4 regions of the Staphylococcus nepalensis genome follow, and region 1 is predicted to be linked to each of the others. Evidence: riboswitches for the same ligand, from Rfam matches in the RefSeq annotation. Region 1 holds a riboswitch; each other region holds the start of a gene.
The links. A riboswitch is a leader RNA that binds a small molecule or an ion and turns the genes downstream of it on or off. The one in region 1 is predicted to bind S-adenosylmethionine.
Positions count from the first base shown of each region.

Region 2: linked by a shared signal. The riboswitch ahead of metK (methionine adenosyltransferase) and the one ahead of BJG89_RS02300 (aminotransferase class I/II-fold pyridoxal phosphate-dependent enzyme) in region 1 are both predicted to bind S-adenosylmethionine.
Region 3: linked by a shared signal. The riboswitch ahead of metX (homoserine O-acetyltransferase MetX) and the one ahead of BJG89_RS02300 (aminotransferase class I/II-fold pyridoxal phosphate-dependent enzyme) in region 1 are both predicted to bind S-adenosylmethionine.
Region 4: linked by a shared signal. The riboswitch ahead of BJG89_RS03630 (Na+/H+ antiporter NhaC family protein) and the one ahead of BJG89_RS02300 (aminotransferase class I/II-fold pyridoxal phosphate-dependent enzyme) in region 1 are both predicted to bind S-adenosylmethionine.

Region 1 covers NZ_CP017466.1:531,750-537,086, forward strand. The annotation lists gene BJG89_RS02285 (6-pyruvoyl trahydropterin synthase family protein) at 76-507, shown strand; gene BJG89_RS02290 (PTS sugar transporter subunit IIC) at 842-1,885, shown strand; gene BJG89_RS02295 (aggregation-promoting factor C-terminal-like domain-containing protein) at 2,404-3,144, shown strand; SAM riboswitch class I at 3,292-3,400, shown strand; gene BJG89_RS02300 (aminotransferase class I/II-fold pyridoxal phosphate-dependent enzyme) at 3,463-4,620, shown strand; gene BJG89_RS02305 (D-lactate dehydrogenase) at 4,643-5,337, shown strand, end outside.
Region 2 covers NZ_CP017466.1:1,241,464-1,246,800, reverse strand. The annotation lists gene BJG89_RS05900 (aldo/keto reductase) at 1-241, opposite strand, end outside; gene BJG89_RS05895 (nuclease-related domain-containing protein) at 537-1,445, opposite strand; gene metK (methionine adenosyltransferase) at 1,541-2,737, opposite strand; SAM riboswitch class I at 2,850-2,962, opposite strand; gene pckA (phosphoenolpyruvate carboxykinase (ATP)) at 3,117-4,706, shown strand; gene BJG89_RS14775 (transposase) at 5,056-5,337, shown strand, end outside.
Region 3 covers NZ_CP017466.1:14,041-19,377, forward strand. The annotation lists gene serS (serine--tRNA ligase) at 1-224, shown strand, start outside; gene BJG89_RS00050 (AzlC family ABC transporter permease) at 617-1,312, shown strand; gene BJG89_RS00055 (AzlD domain-containing protein) at 1,309-1,638, shown strand; SAM riboswitch class I at 1,775-1,873, shown strand; gene metX (homoserine O-acetyltransferase MetX) at 1,935-2,903, shown strand; gene BJG89_RS00065 (DUF2232 domain-containing protein) at 3,186-4,112, shown strand; gene BJG89_RS00070 (DHH family phosphoesterase) at 4,127-5,337, shown strand, end outside.
Region 4 covers NZ_CP017466.1:831,101-836,437, forward strand. The annotation lists gene BJG89_RS03610 (SulP family inorganic anion transporter) at 1-428, shown strand, start outside; gene BJG89_RS03615 (amidohydrolase) at 428-1,552, shown strand; gene BJG89_RS03620 (SDR family oxidoreductase) at 1,631-2,512, shown strand; gene BJG89_RS03625 (flavin reductase family protein) at 2,623-3,234, shown strand; SAM riboswitch class I at 3,321-3,421, shown strand; gene BJG89_RS03630 (Na+/H+ antiporter NhaC family protein) at 3,541-4,830, shown strand; gene BJG89_RS03635 (SRPBCC family protein) at 5,108-5,337, shown strand, end outside.

The DNA of each region.
Region 1 (5,337 bases):
AAATCACAGAAACATTAACCATATATTCTATAGTAAAGGGTATAAGAGTATAAAATGGATAAAGGAGAATTTGATATGACAAATTTTGAAAATGTTCAACCACCTAAGCAATTTAAATATCGTAGTAACGCGGTGCTTATTAAAAATTACTACGAGTTCACTTGTGATAACCGAATATATTTTACGCAAACGGTGCATAAAGATTTAGCCAATCAACGTTATCAATTTAATATAGAAATTTTGTCCCAAATTGATGATTATGGATTAGCTTTAGATTTTAATGAAGTAGATAAAATTTATAAATCAAAAATAGCGACCTATTTAGATGGTCAACTTATTAATGAGGCCTTGCCGCCGATGAATACCACTGCTGAGAATATTGCATTTTGGATCTGGGAACAATTTGAACAGTTTTTACCAGAAAACAATACACTTCAAAAACTAGAATTTTTTGAAAATGAAACGCAAGGTTTAGTGCTTACTAGAGAACGAATGGAAGCAAACTAGTTGATGAAATTAAGTATGGACGTTTAATTTATATGGTTTATGTGTTTAAGCAAAATTAAAACAATACCTTATGTTTCATTGTAACCGATATATATTCAAATATTGAATGAATTATGCATATCATAATAGAGCGGGCGCGCAGTTACCCGCTTTTAATTAGCATTTTTGTAAGCTAATTGTTTAAAAAGTATCATAATAAAATGCATGGTTTCTATGCCCGCTGCTTTTTTATAACAACCATTTGAAATAAAAGTACATTAAATTAAAAATAAATATTCTGAAAATTATGATAATATGTTATATTTTTAGTTATCACATCTTAGGAGGCGCTACTATGATAAAAGTAAGCCCAAAACAATTTATAAATAACGTATTATCAGGAGTAGCAATTGCTATTGTTGCTGGTCTTATACCTAATGCTATTTTAGGAGAATTATTTAAGTTTTTAGCACCAAAACATGATATTTTTGAAACATTACTTCAAGTCGTGTTAGGTATTCAATTTACCGTGCCATTATTGGTTGGCGCATTAATTGCAATGCGATTTAGTTTAACGCCATTAGCGACAGCCGTAGTCGCGAGTGCTGCTTTTGTGGGAAGTGGTGTAGCACAATTTAAAAATGGTGTTTGGATGCTTGCTGGTGTAGGTGATTTAATTAACACAATGATTACTGCTGCGATTGCAGTATTTTTTATATTGGTTATAGGCGAACGTTTTGGAAGTTTAACATTGATTATTTTACCTACGATAGTAGGTGTTATTTCAGGTTTAATAGGTATAACGATACTTCCATATGTACAAATGATTACTACTGGTATAGGTAACCTAGTCAATACATTTACAGAATTACAACCCATATTGATGTCAATGCTGATTGCGCTTGTCTTCAGCTTTCTAATTATTTCGCCAATTTCTACTGTGGCAACAGCTTTAGCTATTGGGATAAGTGGCTTAGCTGCAGGCTCTGCTTCGTTAGGTATCGTTGCATGTGAAGGCGTCCTTGTTGCTGGAACATTGAAAGTAAATAGATCTGGTGTGCCGCTTACGATATTTTTAGGTGGCGTTAAAATGATGATTCCGAATATGGTACGCCACCCCATCATTTTACTACCTATATTTACTAACGCGTTAATAACAGGATTTTTTGGAGCTTTGTTAGGTATTGCTGGTACAAAAGAGTCAGCAGGCTTTGGTATCATCGGTTTAGTAGGGCCGATTAGTGCATTTAGACATATAGAAGCTTCATTACTACTGAATTTAGTAATCGTATTTATAGCGTTCTTTGTAGTGCCTTTTATCATTGGTTATTTAATCAATGTATTTTATATGAGGGTATTGAAGTTATATCACCAAGATATATTTAAATTTTTAGCGTAAATCAGATGACTAAAGCTGAGTTAAGAAATAAGTTTTTGTAATATTTAATCGTATACATATAATTATTAGTATCATAAGAAATGTAAAAAGGCCTCAAATCAGAGGTCTTTTTATTTTTTAACAAAAAAATTGCAAGTATTGCCCTAAAATATAAAAAATATATAGAAAATACGTATTACAATGATGTAACAACAGTGTGGTTTGTAATTTTTCAGATAATAGAAATTATAATGCTTTTTATATTTTAAGACCTTCTATAACAGTATGGATATATAACTGATTCAGAAAGACTTTCTTAAGTATTACGCTAAATAAATCAAAAATATTTCAATGTTATAAAGCAATATGATTTTTGTAAAGTTTTGTTATATAAGTGTAATACGATTGATAAATTTATATGATATATTAGCTATGGTAAAAAATTAAGACATAAATATTAAAAGATTTTAGCAAATACGACAACAAAACTATCAAAAATATATTTTATTAGATTTTAAATTTGGAGGATTTATTTTACTATGAAAAAAACAATCTTAGCTTCATCATTAGCAGTAGCATTAGGCGTAACAGGTTACGCAGCAACATCTGACAACAATCAAGCACATGCTTCAGAACAAAACATCGACAAAGCACATTTAGCTGAGTTAGCATTAAACGGTTCAGCTGAATTAGATCAACAACCGTTACATGCTGGTGCCTATAACTATAATTTCGTATTAGATGGCAATGAATTTACTTTTACATCAGACGGTAACACGTGGTCATGGGGATACCATGCAGCAGGTACACAAGCTTCATCATCTAACACTACACAAGATGTAAGCTCAGAAGTAAGTGTAAATACAAATGAAAAATCAGCAAGTGAAGTACGTTCACAACAATCATATGCTACTCCAGTGACAGTAGCAGCACCAAAAGCTTCAGCGTCTACAAACGTGAGAACTACGCAAACAAGCGTAGCAACAAAATCTTATAAAGTAGCGCAAACATCAGCTGCTTCAACTGGTGGATCAGTAAAAGCTCAATTCTTAGCTGCTGGTGGTTCAGAAGCTATGTGGAATTCAATCGTAATGCCTGAATCAAGCGGTAACCCGAATGCGGTTAACCCAGCTGGTTATAGAGGCTTAGGTCAAACTAAAGAATCATGGGGAACTGGTTCAGTAGCTGATCAAACTAAAGGTATGCTTAACTATGCAAAACAACGTTATGGTTCTGAAGAAGCTGCCCTTGCTTTCCGTGCAAGCCACGGTTGGTGGTAAAATCTACAGCACTGAACTCGATGTTTGGTGATATATAAGAGAGTGACTCAAATGAGTTGCTCTCTTTTTTTATCTTAATAAAAGAGGTGAATGCTAATTGACATGTTAGAATATTCTGATAAAATTAATGTAAATTAATTACAAATTAACTTATCCAGAGAGGTGGAGGGGGTTGACCCGTAGAAACTTCAGCAACAGACTTATCATTATGAGTACTGTGCTACTTTCAACAAGTGAAATGCTTGAAAGATAAGTGTCATGTAAAACTATATGCCACTTAATGGGGCATATAGTTTTTTATTTTAGGAGGGCTTTTTAATGGTAATGTCAGATCGATTAGCACAAATTCCAGATAGCTACTTTGGAAAAACAATGGGACGTACAATAGAACATGGCCCTTTACCATTGATTAATATGGCTGTAGGTATTCCTGATGGTGAAACGCCCAAAGGTATCCTTGATTGTTTTGCAGAAGCAATCCGAAAACCAGAAAATCAAAAATATGTAGCATTTCATGGCAAAGAAACATTTAAACAAGCCATTGTTGATTTTTATCAAAGACAGTTTGGTGTTGAACTAGATAAGGAAGATGAAGTTTGTATACTTTATGGTACAAAAAATGGATTAGTTGCTTTACCTACCTGTATAGTTAATCCAGGTGAAAATGTGCTCCTGCCTGATCCGGGTTATACAGATTATTTGGCAGGCGTACAATTAGCAGGTGCACAACCGCAGCCGCTGGTGTTAACGCCTCCTTATTATTTACCACAGTGGCATAACGTAGATACAGATGTTTTATTAAATACGCGCCTAGTTTACTTAACTTATCCTAATAATCCAACAGGCTCTGTTGCTACTAAAGATGTATTTGATGAAGCAATTGCACAATTTAAAGGAACTAAAACTAAGATTGTTCATGATTTTGCTTATGGTGCATTTGGTTTTGATCATAAAAACCCTAGCATTTTACAATCAGAAGGTGCTAAAGATTTAGCAGTAGAGGTCTTCTCTTTGTCTAAGGGATATAATATGTCAGGTTTCAGGGTGGGTTTTGCAGTAGGAAATAAAGATATAATCCAAGCGTTGAAAAAATATCAAACACATACGCATGCAGGTATGTTTGGTGCATTACAAGACGCAGCAACATTTGCTTTAAATCATTATGACGATTTTTTAGTGTATCAAAATGAAATTTTTAAAGCGCGTAGAGATAAATTTACAGCTAAATTAATTGAAGCGGGTATCCCGTTTGAACCGATGCAAGGTGGTATATTTTTATGGCTAAAAACGCCTGAAAATTATGATAGTGAACGTTTTGAGACTTATTTATTAAAAGAAAAGTCTATTTTAGTTGCGCCTGGTATACCATTTGGCGAACATGGGCGAGGTTATGTGCGTATTTCATTAGCAGTGGATGACGAGAGGTTAATGGAAGCGGCAGAGCGACTTCAATCTTTAAAACATCTTTATAAATAAGAAAGTGAGAGTGGAACAATTTATGACGAGTATTAAACTATTTGGTGTTAGAGAAGAAGATATACCCTTTATTAAAAATTGGGCAGAAAGCAATCAAGTTGAAGTAGATTTAGATAGCGATTTGTTGTCAGCAGAAACAGTAGATCGTATGAAAGGGTTTGATGGGCTGTCATTGTCGCAACAAATTGAATTAGATGAAGTAGTTTATAAGAAATTACATGATTATGGTATACAACAAATTGCACAGAGAAGCGCTGGATATGATAGCTATGATCTCGAGCTAGCCAATCAATATGGATTAGTTATAACAAATGTACCTTCATATTCTCCACATTCTATAGCAGAATATACTGTGTCACAAGCATTGAACTTAATCAGGAATTTTAATGATATTCAAAATAAAACTGCACAATATGATTTTAGGTGGCAACCGAGTATTATGTCACGCTCTATTAAAGATTTGAAAATCGCAATAATAGGCACGGGGCGAATTGGGTCTATTGTTGGAAAGATCTTTGCAGAGGGTTTTGGTTCAGAAGTATTGGCTTATGATATTGAACCTCAATCATCATGTGAGACTTATTTAACATACAAAGAAAGTATAAATGAAGCTATCAAAGACGCAGATATTGTCACAGTGCATATTCCTGCAACAGAGGACAATACATATTTATTTGATGCAGATTTATTTGCTCAAATGAAAACAGGTGCTGTGTT
Region 2 (5,337 bases), 710 kb from region 1:
GCCATAGTTTAGATGTGATAAACAAGTCACTTCGATTCAATCCTGTTGAAGCCAATCCCTCAGCTATACCTTGGCCAACCATTTCTTCGTTCTCATAAACCATAGCTGTGTCTATATGTCTATAACCACTTTCAATAGCATGTTTAACTGCTGCTTTACACTCGTCGTTGTTTTCTACACGAAATGTACCTAAACCAATAATTGGCATTTCATTGCCATTATAAAAAGTTACATGTTCCAAATTTAAAAACCCCTCTTCTATTAAGCTAACTTTTATAATAATCAAAATCGGCAAACTAATAAATTAAAATGCCTATATTTTTAAATGTAATTTATAAATATTTGTAACGGCAACTATATATTAATGTAATTTATAATTTTTATTAATAACAAAAAAGTTCGAGGTATACTCATAGGTTATCAGGTAGCGTTAAATGTAAAAATGCATCTCCATTCAAAAATGAAGATGCATTCTATTTTGAATATGGCTATTTATAACTCAAACTCAAATTCAGATGCTTATTTATATAACTTTATTAATTAAACATTTCTATTTCTTCCATAACACGTTGCAAGTCTTCAACATTATATTGAATTCTGCCGTGGAAAACAAACTTGTTAAAGTACTCATCAAGTTGTTCTGGTCCTACTAGAACTTTCGAATTTGTACTTTGTGCGTAATTTGAAATTGTCACTGCGCCTTCTTCCTTTGGATTAAAATAAAGGATTGAAGTTGGAGTGAATTTCAAATTCAATTCAGTTTGTAAATCACCAGCAAGTTTTTCAACTTCATTTAAATAATTCGTGTAATTAACAAATGATAACGTATCTTTATCCTCATTTTGATCCATCGCTAATGTTTGCGGCGTTTGTTTGTCAAGATCTAACGTTTCAAATACTTGTTCCATCATCGGTTGTTCTTTAAATTGTGTAGCATTAATTCCATTAAATACATGACCTTTTAATAATTGTGAATCAATAATGTACAAACCAGTTCGTGTAAGTACTAAATGGCTAATACGGCGAACGTCACTAAAATTATTCTTTGGCAAGAAAATATTAGCCATTATATGCATGTCTTCTGGACGGATCCGTTTTTCATTTACTAAACGTTCACGGATACCAATTAATCGCATGTCCGTCACATATTCACTTTCATTTTTAGAGAATAATTTTAAAGCATCTATTTCTTGATTTTTAGAATTAACTGTGGCTTCATATTCTTCTTTTTGCTTAGTTACTTGCTTTTTATTCTCAATTCTTTCTTTTTCTAGCTCCTCGCCATGTTCATCGCTAAGTTTTTGTTCTCTAGATTTATATTGTTCCTCGATTGTTTGCTGTGCTTTTTTCTTACTTTTCAAGGCTACTAAAAATAGGATTAAACAAATAACTGCTACGATAATTGCCACGATTAAACCAATTTCTATCGGTCCAAATGAATTCATAACAACAACGCTCCTTTATATGTTCAGTAACTTAATTATAATAGATATGAGCTCATCATTCGATAGTAAACTTAAAAAAACAAGGTTCTTTTCACCTATACTTGCACACTATCTTTTAATAAATTAACTTTATCTAGTTTTTCCCACGGTAGAAGTATATCTGTACGCCCAAAATGACCATAGGCAGCAGTTTGTTTATAAATTGGATGTTTTAAATCTAACATTTTAATTATACCCGCTGGTCTTAAATCAAAGTGTGCTCTGACCGCTTCCACTAATTCTGCTTCACTTACTTTACCTGTTCCAAAAGTATCAATCGCAATAGAAACCGGTTCTGCAACACCAATTGCATATGCAAGTTGAACTTCACATTTTTCTGCAAGTTCTGCTGCAACTATATTTTTAGCTACATAACGTGCAGCATAAGTTGCTGAACGATCTACTTTTGTAGGGTCCTTCCCACTAAAGCAACCACCACCATGACGTGCGTAACCGCCATATGTGTCTACGATAATTTTTCTGCCTGTAAGTCCTACGTCGCCCTGTGGTCCACCAATTACAAATCGCCCTGTAGGATTGATATAAAATCTTGTATGCTCATCAATTAAACCTTCAGGGACAGTAGGATAAATAACATGTTCTTTGATATCAGTCTGAATTTGTTCCAAAGTAATATTTTCAGCATGTTGTGCTGAAACTACGATCGTATCTATACGTTGCGGTTTGTCTTGCTCGTCATATTCAACTGTAACTTGGACTTTACCATCAGGGCGTAAATATTTTAAAATTTCATCTTTACGTACATCTGATAATCGCTTAGCAAGTTGATGTGATAAAAAGATAGGTAATGGCATATAAGTATCAGTTTCATTTGTTGCGTAACCAAACATTAAGCCTTGATCTCCTGCACCTGTGGCCTCAATCTCTTCTTCTGTAAGATGATCTCGGTACTCTAAGGCATTATCCACGCCTTGAGCAATATCAGGTGACTGTTCGTCAATAGCTGTTAATATAGCCATTGTTTGGCTATCATAACCGAATTTCGCACGTGTATAACCAATATTTTTAATTGTTTCTCTTACCACTTTAGGGATATCTACATATGTCGCCGTTGAAATCTCCCCGGAAATTAATGCCATACCTGTTGTTACTGTTGTTTCACAAGCGACCCTTGCATTTGGATCATCTTTTAAAATTTCATCTAAAATTGCATCCGATACTTGATCCGCAATCTTATCTGGGTGCCCTTCTGTAACTGATTCTGAAGTAAATAACCTTCTATTATAAGTCATAATTAACTTGCTCCTTTAGTTTTAAATTACGAAAATTCTCTTTTATTGAGCTCATTAAAAAAAGCCTTCGTCACTATTATGAATAGAGAGAAGGCCTTTATACGTCCATTCGCTCTTATCGTTCAGACGCTATTTGTCTGCAAACGGTTTGGCACCTTTCTTCATTATAAGAAGAGGTTGCTGGGCTTCATTGGGTCCATGTCCCTCCGCCACTCAGGATAAGAGAATCCGTTAATCACTATAGTACCTAAACTAAGTAACATTGTCAATTTAGGATTAATTAAAATTCCTTTTAAAATGGTGTGGACTATTAAATCATATGTGTTATACTCTTTAATTGTAAAGGCTTACATTTAATATAGCGTTGGAGGGATTTAGTATGGCAGTAGATACATACACTTACACAAATAAAATCCAAAGTATTTTGGACAAGCAATCTTCATTATTTCAACTATCTACAACACAGTTGTATAAAAAAATTCTTGATAATAATGAAGGCGAACTAACTGAACTAGGTGCAATTAACGCTAAAACAGGCAAATACACTGGACGTTCACCAAAAGATAAATTCATTGTTAATGAACCATCCTACAGAGATGATATCGATTGGGGCAATATCAATCAACCAATTGACGAAGAGACATTTTTAAACTTATATGAAAAAGTATTAAATTACTTAAATGAAAGAGATGAATTGTACGTTTTCAATGGTTATGCAGGTAGTGATGAAGATTCACAACTCAAACTAACAGTAGTTAATGAACTCGCTTGGCATAACTTATTCGCACAAAATATGTTTATTCGTCCAGATTCAAAAGAAGAAGCAGAAGAAATCAAATCAGATTTCACTATTGTTTCAGCGCCCCATTTCAAAGCAGACCCAACTCAAGACGGTACAAATTCCGAAACATTTATTATTACTTCTTTTAAGCACAAACTTATTTTAATTGGTGGTACTGAATATGCTGGTGAAATGAAAAAGGGTATTTTCTCAGTTATGAACTACTTATTGCCAAAAGATGATATCATGAGTATGCACTGCTCAGCTAATGTCGGTGAAAAAGGTGATGTGGCGCTATTTTTCGGCTTATCAGGTACAGGTAAAACAACACTTTCTGCAGATGCCAACCGAAAGTTAATCGGTGATGATGAACATGGTTGGAATGAAAATGGCATATTCAATATCGAAGGTGGTTGTTACGCCAAAGCTATTAATCTTTCTTATAAAAAAGAACCACAAATTTATGACGCAATTAAATACGGGACTATTTTAGAAAATGTGGTTGTAGACGAAGACGGTGATATCGACTTTGATGATAACTACTACACAGAAAATACCAGAGCCGCTTATCCAATCAATCACATAGAAAATATTGTTACACCTTCTAAAGCAGCGCATCCTAATACCATTATTTTCTTAACTGCTGATGCTTTTGGTGTTTTACCACCTATTTCTAAATTAAATAAAGATCAAGCAATGTATCATTTTTTAAGCGGTTTTACAGCTAAATTAGCAGGGACTGAACGCGGTGTAACAGAACCTGAACCATCATTCTCAACTTGTTTTGGTTCACCTTTCTTACCATTACACGCAAAAGTATATGCTGATTTACTTGGTAATCTGATAGATAAACACGATGTGGACGTTTACTTGGTCAACACTGGTTGGACTGGTGGTAAATACGGGACAGGACGTCGTATTAGTTTAAATTACACAAGACAAATGGTTGAACAAGCTATCACTGGCCAATTGAGAGACTCGGAATACATCAAAGATGATATGTTTGGCTTAAATATACCAGTTGAAATTAAAGATGTGCCACAAACGCTACTTAATCCTATTAATGCATGGAGTAAGCCAGAAGCTTATAGAGAACAAGCACAAGATTTAATTGATAGATTTAAACATAACTTTGAAAAATTCGGCGATGAAGTTTCAGATTTAGCTGAAAATGGCGGATTTAAATAAACGTTATATCAGTATGCTTCTCGCTATCGTGTCATATTTAAAAGTCCCTGGGACATAAATCCCAGAAAAATAGTACTCAGATGATTTAATTCAATTCATCTGAGTGCTTCTTTTGATTCAATACTTCGTATTGTTGGCTCGCTTTCTTAGGGGACAGCTTCAGCCTGTAGTCTTCAGCTTGTCCTATTCCCTCAAGAGTCTCGCCAAAATACCTCACATTTATATGTAATTTTACATTAAAATACTTTAAAAAAATAAGGCCCTTACGTATAATTTAATAAACACAACTAAACTAAATTAACGAGGTGCCTTATGTATAAAGATTATAACATGGCTCAACACACTACCAATGGAAACTTCAGTTCTTATCCCCACAAATGATATGTCACGACATGTTAATGAAATCGTTGAAACAATACCTGAAAATGAATTCGATGAATTCAAACATCATCGTGGTGCTACATCATATCATCCCAAAATGATGTTGAAAATTATTCTATATGCCTACACACAATCCGTATTTTCTGGTCGTAAAATAGAAAAACTGCTTAATGATCGTATCCGAATGATGTGGCTGTCACAAAATCAAACACCTTCTTATAAAGCAATTAATCGTTTTAGAGTAAACCCT
Region 3 (5,337 bases), 520 kb from region 1:
CAAATATTACTGATTTCCAAGCGCGTCGTTCTAACATTCGTTTTAAACGTGATAAAACAGCAAAACCGGAATTAGTGCATACGCTCAATGGCAGTGGCTTAGCAGTAGGTCGTACATTTGCTGCAATTGTAGAAAACTATCAAAATGAAGATGGATCAGTAACAATTCCAGATGCATTAGTGCCTTATATGGGCGGTAAAACAGTTATACGCCCAGTTAAATAGAAAGATGAATTAAAGTTTAAATATCATGATAAACTACGTGAATGTTTAAAATGAGCTTAGCATCATCTAGCTTTAAAAAAGCAGGATTGTAATCTTTGCGAGATTACTATTCCTGCTTTTTTAATTTGGAGAAAGGGTAGGGAGGGATCAATTTAAATGGTTAATCATAGATAATAATACAGAAAAACAGCATTTTACTTAACTATAAGAGGGACGTCTAAAATAATGATTTAAAAATTCTGAAATTAAAACTATTATAAAAACAGCATTTTAACACTTCGGTTAGTCTAACGTAAGACAAGCAGATGTCTAAAAGCATTGAATATATTTTACGAGTCGTATTAAAATAGTCATATTATTTTCTTATTACAAAAACTTTAGGAGGTGGCGTTATGGAAACACATTTAACTTTTAGGCAAGGTGTCAAAGAATGTGTGCCTACATTGTTAGGTTATGCAGGTGTTGGACTTTCATTTGGTATTGTAGCAGTAGCTTCGGGTTTTAATTTACTCGAGATTATTTTGTTATGTTTACTCGTTTACGCAGGTGCTGCACAATTTATTATATGTGCGTTAGTCATTGCTGGGACACCCATTTCTGCAATTGCATTAACTACGTTTATTGTTAATTCAAGGATGTTTTTATTAAGTATGACACTTGCACCAAGTTATAAAGATTATGGTTTTTGGAATCGTATCGGGATGTCTACACTCATTACTGATGAAACATTCGGTGTTGCTATCACGCCACATTTAAAAGGAGAAAAAATTAATGATCGCTGGCTACATGGTTTAAATATCACAGCATACCTATTTTGGACATTTGCAAGTATCGTTGGCGCTGTCTTTGGTAAATACATAACTAACCCCGATGCTTTTGGTTTGGACTTTGCGATTACCGCGATGTTTATATTTTTGGCTGTATCGCAGTTTGATACTATTAAACAATCACAAATTAGGACTTATCTAGTATTAATCGTTTGCGTGATTATACTAATGTTTGTTTTAAGCTTTTTCATGCCTTCATATGTAGCCATTATATTAGCATCCATCTTTACTGCTGCTTTAGGGGTGGTGATTGATAAATGACAACGACCCTACACATGTTATTAATCATCGTGTTATGCGGTGTGATTACTTGGTTAACACGCATCATACCCTTTATATTAATAACTAAAATTAGATTATCGGAAACAATCGTAAAATGGTTATCCTTTATTCCAATCACACTGTTTACGGCATTAATTATAGATGGTGTGTTAGAGCAACATGAAGGAACAATGATCTATAGTATTAATATCCCTTTTTTAGTTACTATGGTGCCAACAATTATTATCGCAGTCATTACACGAAGTCTAACGATGACAATTGTTGGCGGCATCTTGCTCATGGCTATTTTAAGATGGGTATTTTAAATATATGATTGAAGTACATCCCAAAATCCGTTAGAATGACAATAATTAGAAAATTATGAAATTTGAAGTACGCGTGCGTCATTGATGAAGTAAATCACTTTTATATACGTCGTTTTTTTTTAACAATTAAAACTAAATCTTATTTCGAGAAGCAGAGGGACTTGGCCCGATGAAGCTTCAGCAACCGGCTTTTAAAGCACGGTGCTAATACCAACGACTCGTCGAATAATAAGTATTTTAACTTCTTACTTATTATAAATAGGTGAGAAGTTTTTTTACTAGGTAGGAGGTAAATGATGACAAATTATACAGTTGATACATTGGAATTAGGGCCATTTACAACAGAATCAGGTGAAACGATTTTAAATTTGAAATTACGTTATGAGCATGTTGGGTATCAAGGGCAACCATTAGTGCTGGTATGCCACGCATTAACAGGTAATCATTTGACGTATGGCACGGATGATAATCCAGGGTGGTGGAGAGGCATTATAGATGGTGGTTATATGCCTATTCATGACTATCAATTTTTAACATTCAATGTCATTGGGAGCCCATATGGTTCTAGTTCGGCACTTACAGATGCAGACTTTCCTAAACATTTAACTTTACGAGATATTGTACATGCAATTGAATTAGGTATTAAAACGTTAGGGTTTGATCGAATTAATATTTTAATTGGAGGCTCTTTAGGTGGCATGCAAGCATTAGAATTATTATACAACCATAAATTTGAGGTCGATAAGGCAGTTATTTTAGCTGCTACAGACAAAACATCTTCATATAGTCGTGCATTTAATGAAATTGCTAGACAAGCAATTCAATTAGATCACAGCGAGGGTATGAGTATAGCAAGACAACTTGGCTTTTTAACTTATCGTTCGTCTAAGAGTTATGATAGACGCTTTACGCCGGACCAAGTTGTGAATTATCAAAAACACCAAGGTAACAAATTCAAGAAAAACTTTGACCCATTGAGCTATTTAACACTACTGGATGTCTTAGATAGCCATGATATAGATAGAGATCGCAAAGATGTAGATGAAGTATTTGGACGTCTTGATACTAAAGTCATGACGATGGGATTTACAGATGATTTATTATATCCAGATGATTTGGTATATGCGACTGGTGCTCGCTTTAAATACCATAAACACTTCTTTGTACCGGACAATGTAGGACATGATGGCTTTTTACTTAATTTTAATGATTGGGCGCCCAATTTATATCATTTCTTAAAAGTATCCAAATTCAAAAGAAAATAAATATATGGTTACGATGTACGTGGAAAAATAAGACGTCTGGAAGATGGCTTTCTAGTTGATTAAAAGAGTGAAGTGATTGCCTTACCAGGACGTCTTATTTTTATAGCATAACATCAGAAATAAATGAGGCATTTTGGTCAAATTAATGCGTAAAAGTACATTTTGAAGTATTAGTCTATTTTTGAATTTTATAGTTTGAATGGAACTTCTATTAAAAAGGATTGTCAATAATTGTATAAAAGTTTTAAAGAGGTTAAAATAATAAACATAGACAAAATTAGTATAGGAGTGGCGAACTTGTTTTCTAAAATAGATACTAAAGCCACTATACTTAGTGTGATTACGTTAATTATAGTGGCTTTAGCTTTACATATATTACCACCACTTGGGTTGCTGTTAGGCTTATTTGCAACAATTCCAGGTATTATTTTATGGCATAAATCTGTAGAATCATTTGCTTTGACAGCGGTGGTTACAGTTGTGTTAACAACATTGCTGGGTAATATATTCGTGTTAAGCATTATGATCCTCTTGCTTGTAGTGAGTTTTGTAGTGGGTCAATTATTAAAAGAACGTACATCTAAAGAACGTATACTTTATATAACAACAACGTATATTAGTATTATTGCGTTAATTGCATTTATGATGTTACAAGCATTAAAAAAAATACCAAACGCTACATCATTAATTAAACCATTTAAAGACCAGATGTATAGTGTGATTGCTAGCGCTTCTGTAAGCGCAGATTATAAACAAATGTTTGAAGAAACATTCCGCCAATCATCAGTTCAATTACCAAGTTATATTATTATTGGCGTTTTTCTATTAATATTAATCAATTTAATTATTACTTTTCCAATCTTGCGTAAATTCAAAATCGCTACACCCATATTCAAACCATTATACGCTTGGCAAATGAAGCGTTCTGTATTATGGATATATATTATTGTATTAATATGTGTTATGTTTTCAACCGAGCCAAGCGCATTTCAAACTATCGTATTAAACTTTCAAACTGTGTTATCATTATGTATGTATATTCAGGGGTTAAGTGTGATTCACTTTTTCGGAAAGGCAAAATCAATGCCGCCAGCACTTACTATCATTCTAATGGTGGTGGGGACAATTTTAACACCATTAACACATATTGTAAGTCTCCTGGGTTTTGTAGATTTATGCATCAATTTAAAACGTATCATTAAAAAATGATTTGAGGTGGAAGAATGAACCGTCAATCCACTAAAAAAGCGTTGATTTTACCATTTATAATCATGGTATTGACAGCGATAGCGCTTGTAGTCGTTTGGTTTATTTTTAATCAATTGATTGCAGGTATAGCCACCGTTGTTTTACTTGTGATTATTATAGGGACAGCACTGATGGTAAGACAAGCTTTACAAAAACTGGATAGCTATGTAGATAGTCTAAGCGGAATAATTTCAGCAAGTAGCAACACTGCTATTAAAAAGCTACCGATTGGTATGATTATCTTAGATGAAAATGAAAACATAGAGTGGATGAACCAATTTATGTCAGAGCGTTTGGATCGAAATGTTATTTCTGATCCAGTCAACGAAGTATATCCTAACATCTTAAAGCAATTAGAAAAGACACAAGAAGTTGAAATTCAAGAAAATGAATATCACTACCGTGTAAGATATTCAGAAAAAGAACACGTACTTTATTTCTTCGATATAACAGAAGAAGTACACACACAAGCATTATACGAAGCATCTAAACCAATCATTGCCACACTATTTTTAGATAACTACGATGAAATCACTCAAAATATGAATGACACACAACGATCAGAGATTAACTCAATGGTTACGCGTGTGATAAGTAGATGGGCGACAGAATATAATATCTATTTCAAACGGTATAGTTCTGATCAATTTGTCGCTTATTTAAATCAACATATTTTAGATGAAGTTGAAGCGTCTAACTTTAGTATACTAAGTCAATTACGCGAAAAAAGCGTGGGTTACCGTGCACAATTGACGTTAAGTATTGGCGTAGGTGAAGGTTCTGAGAATTTAATCGACTTAGGAGAATTGTCACAATCTGGACTCGATTTAGCGCTAGGGCGTGGTGGTGACCAAGTTGCGATTAAGAATATGAATGGGAATGTGCGTTTCTATGGCGGTAAGACTGACCCAATGGAAAAACGTACTCGTGTCAGAGCACGTGTTATCTCCCACGCATTAAAAGATATTTTAATGGAAGGCGATAAAGTCATTATTATGGGACATACACGCCCAGATTTAGATGCTATAGGCGCAGCGATTGGTGTATCACGCTTCGCTATGATGAATAATCTAGATGCTTACATTGTGTTAAATGATTCGGATATTGATCCGACATTACGCCGTGTAATGGATGCTGTAGATGAAAAACCAGAACTCAAAGATCGTTTCATAACATCAGATGAAGC
Region 4 (5,337 bases), 300 kb from region 1:
CTAGTGATAAAAATAAAGAAACCATAGGCCAAGGTATCGCCAATTTTATAGTTGGTTTGTTTGGCGGTTATGGAGGTAGTGCACTTGTCGGACAATCTCGATTTAATGTAACCATGGGCGCAAATTCTAGGATGTCTACTTTGATTACCGGTAGCTTTTTATTGGTAAGTTTATTTGTTTTCGGCGAAATTATTGGACATATCCCCATGGCAGTATTAGCTACGGTACTGATTACAATTTCATTAAATACTTTTGATCGACGCACGCTACCTTTTATAAAAAAAGCACCGCTAGTACATGGCTTGATGGTGTTGTTAACGATGGTATTTATTTTAATTTCAAATAATTTAGCCATAGGTGTTGTCATTGTAACACTACTGTATTATTTATATAACCGATTTAAAAACAAGAAAGGACGTGACGCATAATGCCACAATATGAAGATTACGTAAAATGGAGACGCACATTTCATCAGTTCCCAGAACTGTCAGATAATGAGTACGAAACGACTAAGAGATTGAAACGTATTTTAGAATCTTATGAAATAAAAATATTAGATCTACCTTTGGAAACAGGCTTAATCGCTGAAGTTGGCCAAGGAGATACATTTGTAGCAGTGAGGTCCGATATAGATGCTTTACCAATTAATGAAGAAGTTATGCATGAGTTCACCTCCACGAATGAAGGTATTATGCATGCTTGTGGTCATGACATTCATATGGCGAGTATTTTAGCTGTAGCAACAAGATTAAAAGAGATAGAAGATCAATTAAAAGGACGCGTTCGTTTTATCTTCCAACCTGCTGAAGAATTAGGACATGGCGCTGTGAAATTAGCAGAAACGGGGGCGCTTGATGGTGTGAAAGCAGTACTTGGCTACCATAATTATCCGACTTTAAACATTGGAGACTTTGCGGTGAAACCTGGTGCAGTGACATCATCTGTCGATCGTTTCGAATTTAAGATTAAAGGTAAAGGCGCACATGCTGCCAAACCTGAACAAGGAAATGATCCAATCATTGTTTTAGGACAGTTAATCAATAGCGTTCAAACAATTGTGAGTAGGAACTTATCCGCGTTTGATAATGCAGTTGTTACAATTGGCGAAGTTTCTTGTGGTAATACGTGGAATGTGATTGCAGATCAAGCTTATGTACAAGGAACAGTGCGTAGTTTTGATGAGCAAGTGCGTTCATTTATTGAACAGCGTTTAAGCGCTATTGGTAAAGGGCTGTCTGAAGTATTTGGCGTTGAAATTGAGACCACATACTTCCGATTACCAGGTGCTGTGATGAATGACGAAAAGTTAACTGATGACGCAGTGAATGTTGCAAAACAGGTTGGTTATAACGTGAATCTGATGGAACAACCATTAACAATTGGCGAAGATTTCTCAGGTTTTTCAAGTCAATATCCAAGTGTGTTTGTGTTTATTGGCTCAAATAGTGCGTATGACTTACATCATCCAAAATATGATCCAGATGAACGTATTTTAGAAAAAGTACCTGATTATTTTGTGACCTTTGTTCAAAAATTATTGAATGAGTCTTAGATTTAAAAATATGTGTTAAATACTGTTAAACTTGGGTAAAGCATATTTATAATCATTATCTTTTAAGGAGTGTTATAAATGGCAGCGCAAGATCCTAGAACGAAATACTCAAATGCAGATTTTCCTCAACAAGAGCAACCGATTCCTGGTTTACAAAAAGAATTGAATCCAAAACCAGATTGTGGCGAAACATCTTATACTGGTCACGGCAGATTGAAAAATTACAAGATGTTAGTGACAGGTGGAGATTCAGCTATTGGAAGAGCAGCAGCTATTGCTTATGCTAAAGAAGGCGCTGATGTTGCGATTAATTATCTTCCAGCTGAACAAGTGGATGCTGAAGAAGTGCAACAAGTTATAGAAGAAGCGGGTAGAAAAGCTGTCTTGATTCCTGGAGATATTCGTAATGAGCAATTTAATTATGACTTAGTTGAGCAAGCATATGCACAGCTAGGCGGCTTAGATAATGTTACACTCGTAGCAGGTCATCAGCAGTACAGAGATAGTATCAAAGCATTTGATACAGCTTCCTTTACTGATACGTTTGAGACGAATGTTTACCCTATATTTTGGACTGTCCAAAAGGCGATAGATTACCTTGAGTCAGGAGCAACTATTACGACAACGTCATCAGTTCAAGGTTATAACCCAAGTCCAATTTTACATGATTACGCGGCTTCAAAAGCAGCAATTATTTCATTGACTAAAAGTTTATCAGAAGAGCTTGGCGCAAAAGGCATACGTGTCAATTGTGTAGCGCCAGGACCATTTTGGTCACCGCTTCAAATTTCGGGTGGACAACCACAATCAAAAATCCCAACATTTGGACAAAAAGAAGTGTTAGGCAGAGCGGGGCAACCCGTAGAATTATCAGGCGTCTACGTCCATTTAGCTGCTGAAGAATCAAGTTATACAACAGGCCAAGTTTATGGTGTTACAGGCGGCACCCAATTAGATTAATTCAATGACAAGATGGCTATTTCAAAGTGTAGAAAGTTTTAAAATACTTACTCGAGCTATACACTTTTTGTTATAGCCGTTTTTTATTTATGAAAGGTAAGGCGAATTTTATGAAACATTTAAAAACAAGTGATTTGTCAAAAAAACAAAATTATAAATTATTGAGTGGGAGTATTATACCTAGACCTATTGCTTTTGTTACTTCACAAGATCGAGACGGTAACTTAAATGCGGCGCCGTTTAGTTTCTTTAATGTGGTAAGTAGCGCCCCGCCAATGGTGATGATTTCAACAGGTCGTTTCGGTGGTAAACGAAAAGATACCTCACTGAATATCGAAGAAATGGGAAGCTTTGTTGTACATATAACGGATGAGACAACAGTAGAACAAGTCAATCGTACAGCAGCACCAATCAATCGACAAGACAATGAATTAGAAAGAACAGAATTATCACTTGTTGAATCGGAACTTATACCTATCCCTGGTATTGAACAATCTAAGATCCGTATGGAATGTAAGCTTGAAAGTCTGATTCCGTTAGGAGATACAGAAGAAGGTTCAGATTTAATTATTGGTGAAGTAGTGATGTTTCATATTGATGAAGATGTCTATTTTGAAGATAGTAAAATAGATAGTGAAGCACTAAACGCAGTCTGTCGCTTAGCAGGTAATGATTATGCTTCTATAGGAGACACATTCACAATCGTTAGACCAACTGAATAATGACTAATAAACATATTATTTTAATGTTGAAAGTATACAATTGACGAAGTATTATTAATAGTGTACTGTAATACAATGAATAAAATAACTTATCAAGAGAAGTGGAGGGACTGGCCCTTTGAAACTTCGGCAACATGATGACGCGTGTGCCAATTCCAGTAGCCTAATATGTGCTAGAAGATAAGATGAAGATGTAATGACTTACTCTTTTCTTCTATAAGAAAAGAGTTTTTTTATTGTAGGTATATATTAAAGAATAATATGAGATTTATTATCATAGTAATTACTAAAGAAAGTTGGTTTTGTATGACGGAGACAAAAAAAGGGAACGCATGGGCGCTTGTACCTTTAATTATATTTGTTGGGATATTTTTAGGTGTAGGACTTATTACAGGTGACTTTTCAATTATGCCTTTAAATGTAGCTATAGTAGTAGCTTCAATTATCGGTTTATTAATGAATAGAAAAGAAACTTTTCAAAAAAAGGTAGATGTATTTACCAAAGGCGCAGGACACTCAAACATTATTTTAATGATGTTAATATTCTTGCTTGCAGGTGCATTTTCTCAGACGACAGAAGATATGGGTGGTGTTACGTCTACTGTTAATTTAGGTCTGTCGTTTATTCCTGAAAATTTAATTATAGTAGGTTTATTTATTATATGTATGTTTGTTTCTTTATCGATGGGCACTTCTGTTGGTACTGTGGCAGCAATTGCACCGGTTGGTTTTGGTTTGAGTCAAGCGACAGATGTATCTGCTGCATTAACTATGGCTACAGTAGTCGGTGGTGCGATGTTCGGCGATAATTTATCTATGATTTCTGATACAACCATTGCTGCTGTTCGTACTCAAAAGACGAAAATGAGCGACAAATTTAAAGTGAATATCAAAATTGTATTACCTGGTGCTATATTTACAATGATTGTGCTTTGGTTTTTAACACATAGTGCCCAAATAGACGCTACTAAAGCATATGATTATAACTTTATTAAAGTGATTCCATACATTTTAGTATTAATATTAGCACTTGCAGGAATTAACGTTATTATTGTGTTGATTGGCGGCACGGTCTTGTCTGCAATTATAGGGCTTGTTGATGGTTCTTTCAGTTGGTCAGGATTACTTAGCTCTGTATCTAAAGGGATTATTGGCATGGAAGATATCGCTATTATCGCATTACTCATTGGTGGCCTCGTAGCCTTGATTCAACATAATGGTGGCATAACGTGGCTATTAAATTTTGTGCGTAATAGAGTAAAATCTAAACGTGGTGCAGAATTAGGTATTGCAGGATTAGTAAGTGCTGCTGATATTTCAACTGCAAATAACACTATTTCTATATTAATGGCGGGGCCATTAGCTAAGAATATAGCAGATGAATATGATATTGATTCTAGAAAGTCTGCAAGTATTTTAGATATATTTGCAAGTTGTTTTCAAGGGTTATTACCATATAGCCCACAAGTTATAGCTGCAGCCGGTGTTGCATCCATTTCACCAATCGCTTTGGCACCGTATGCCATTTATCCTATCATTTTAGGTGTTTGTGGATTGATTGCTATTTTCTTCAGAATACCAAAATTAAATAAATAATAATATGGGGGGCGTCAGGTTTAAATTTAAGCAGAGACTGATGGCCCTCCCTTTTTCTTATATAAGCATATGAGTTGTGAGATAATATACTAAGAAACGCATATACGAAACATAAAAAGCGTGAAAATTTTGACGTTTACTGACTATTAACGATAAAATATATAAGTTGTCAGTTTTATAGTGAAAATAAAGTATAGTGAGATTTCTTGGTATTATTGTTTAGAAGTCTAGTATAATAAGTTAGAATAGTATGAAGAGTGAAAGTAGGTGAACAATCGTGGGTAGATATAATGTAGAAAATGAATATGTGGAGATTCAGTTGGAACGACTTTTTAAAGTTGAACCTGAATTAGTATATCAAGCGTGGACAGATCAACGTTTTCTAAAGCAATGGTTTATGACAACAGAACGAACTAATAAATCTATAGACGTTAATGCTGAACAAAATAGTAGTTATGAAATTGTTGATGTTCGTAAAGGTAAAGAAAATGTAGTAAGAGGTTCCTA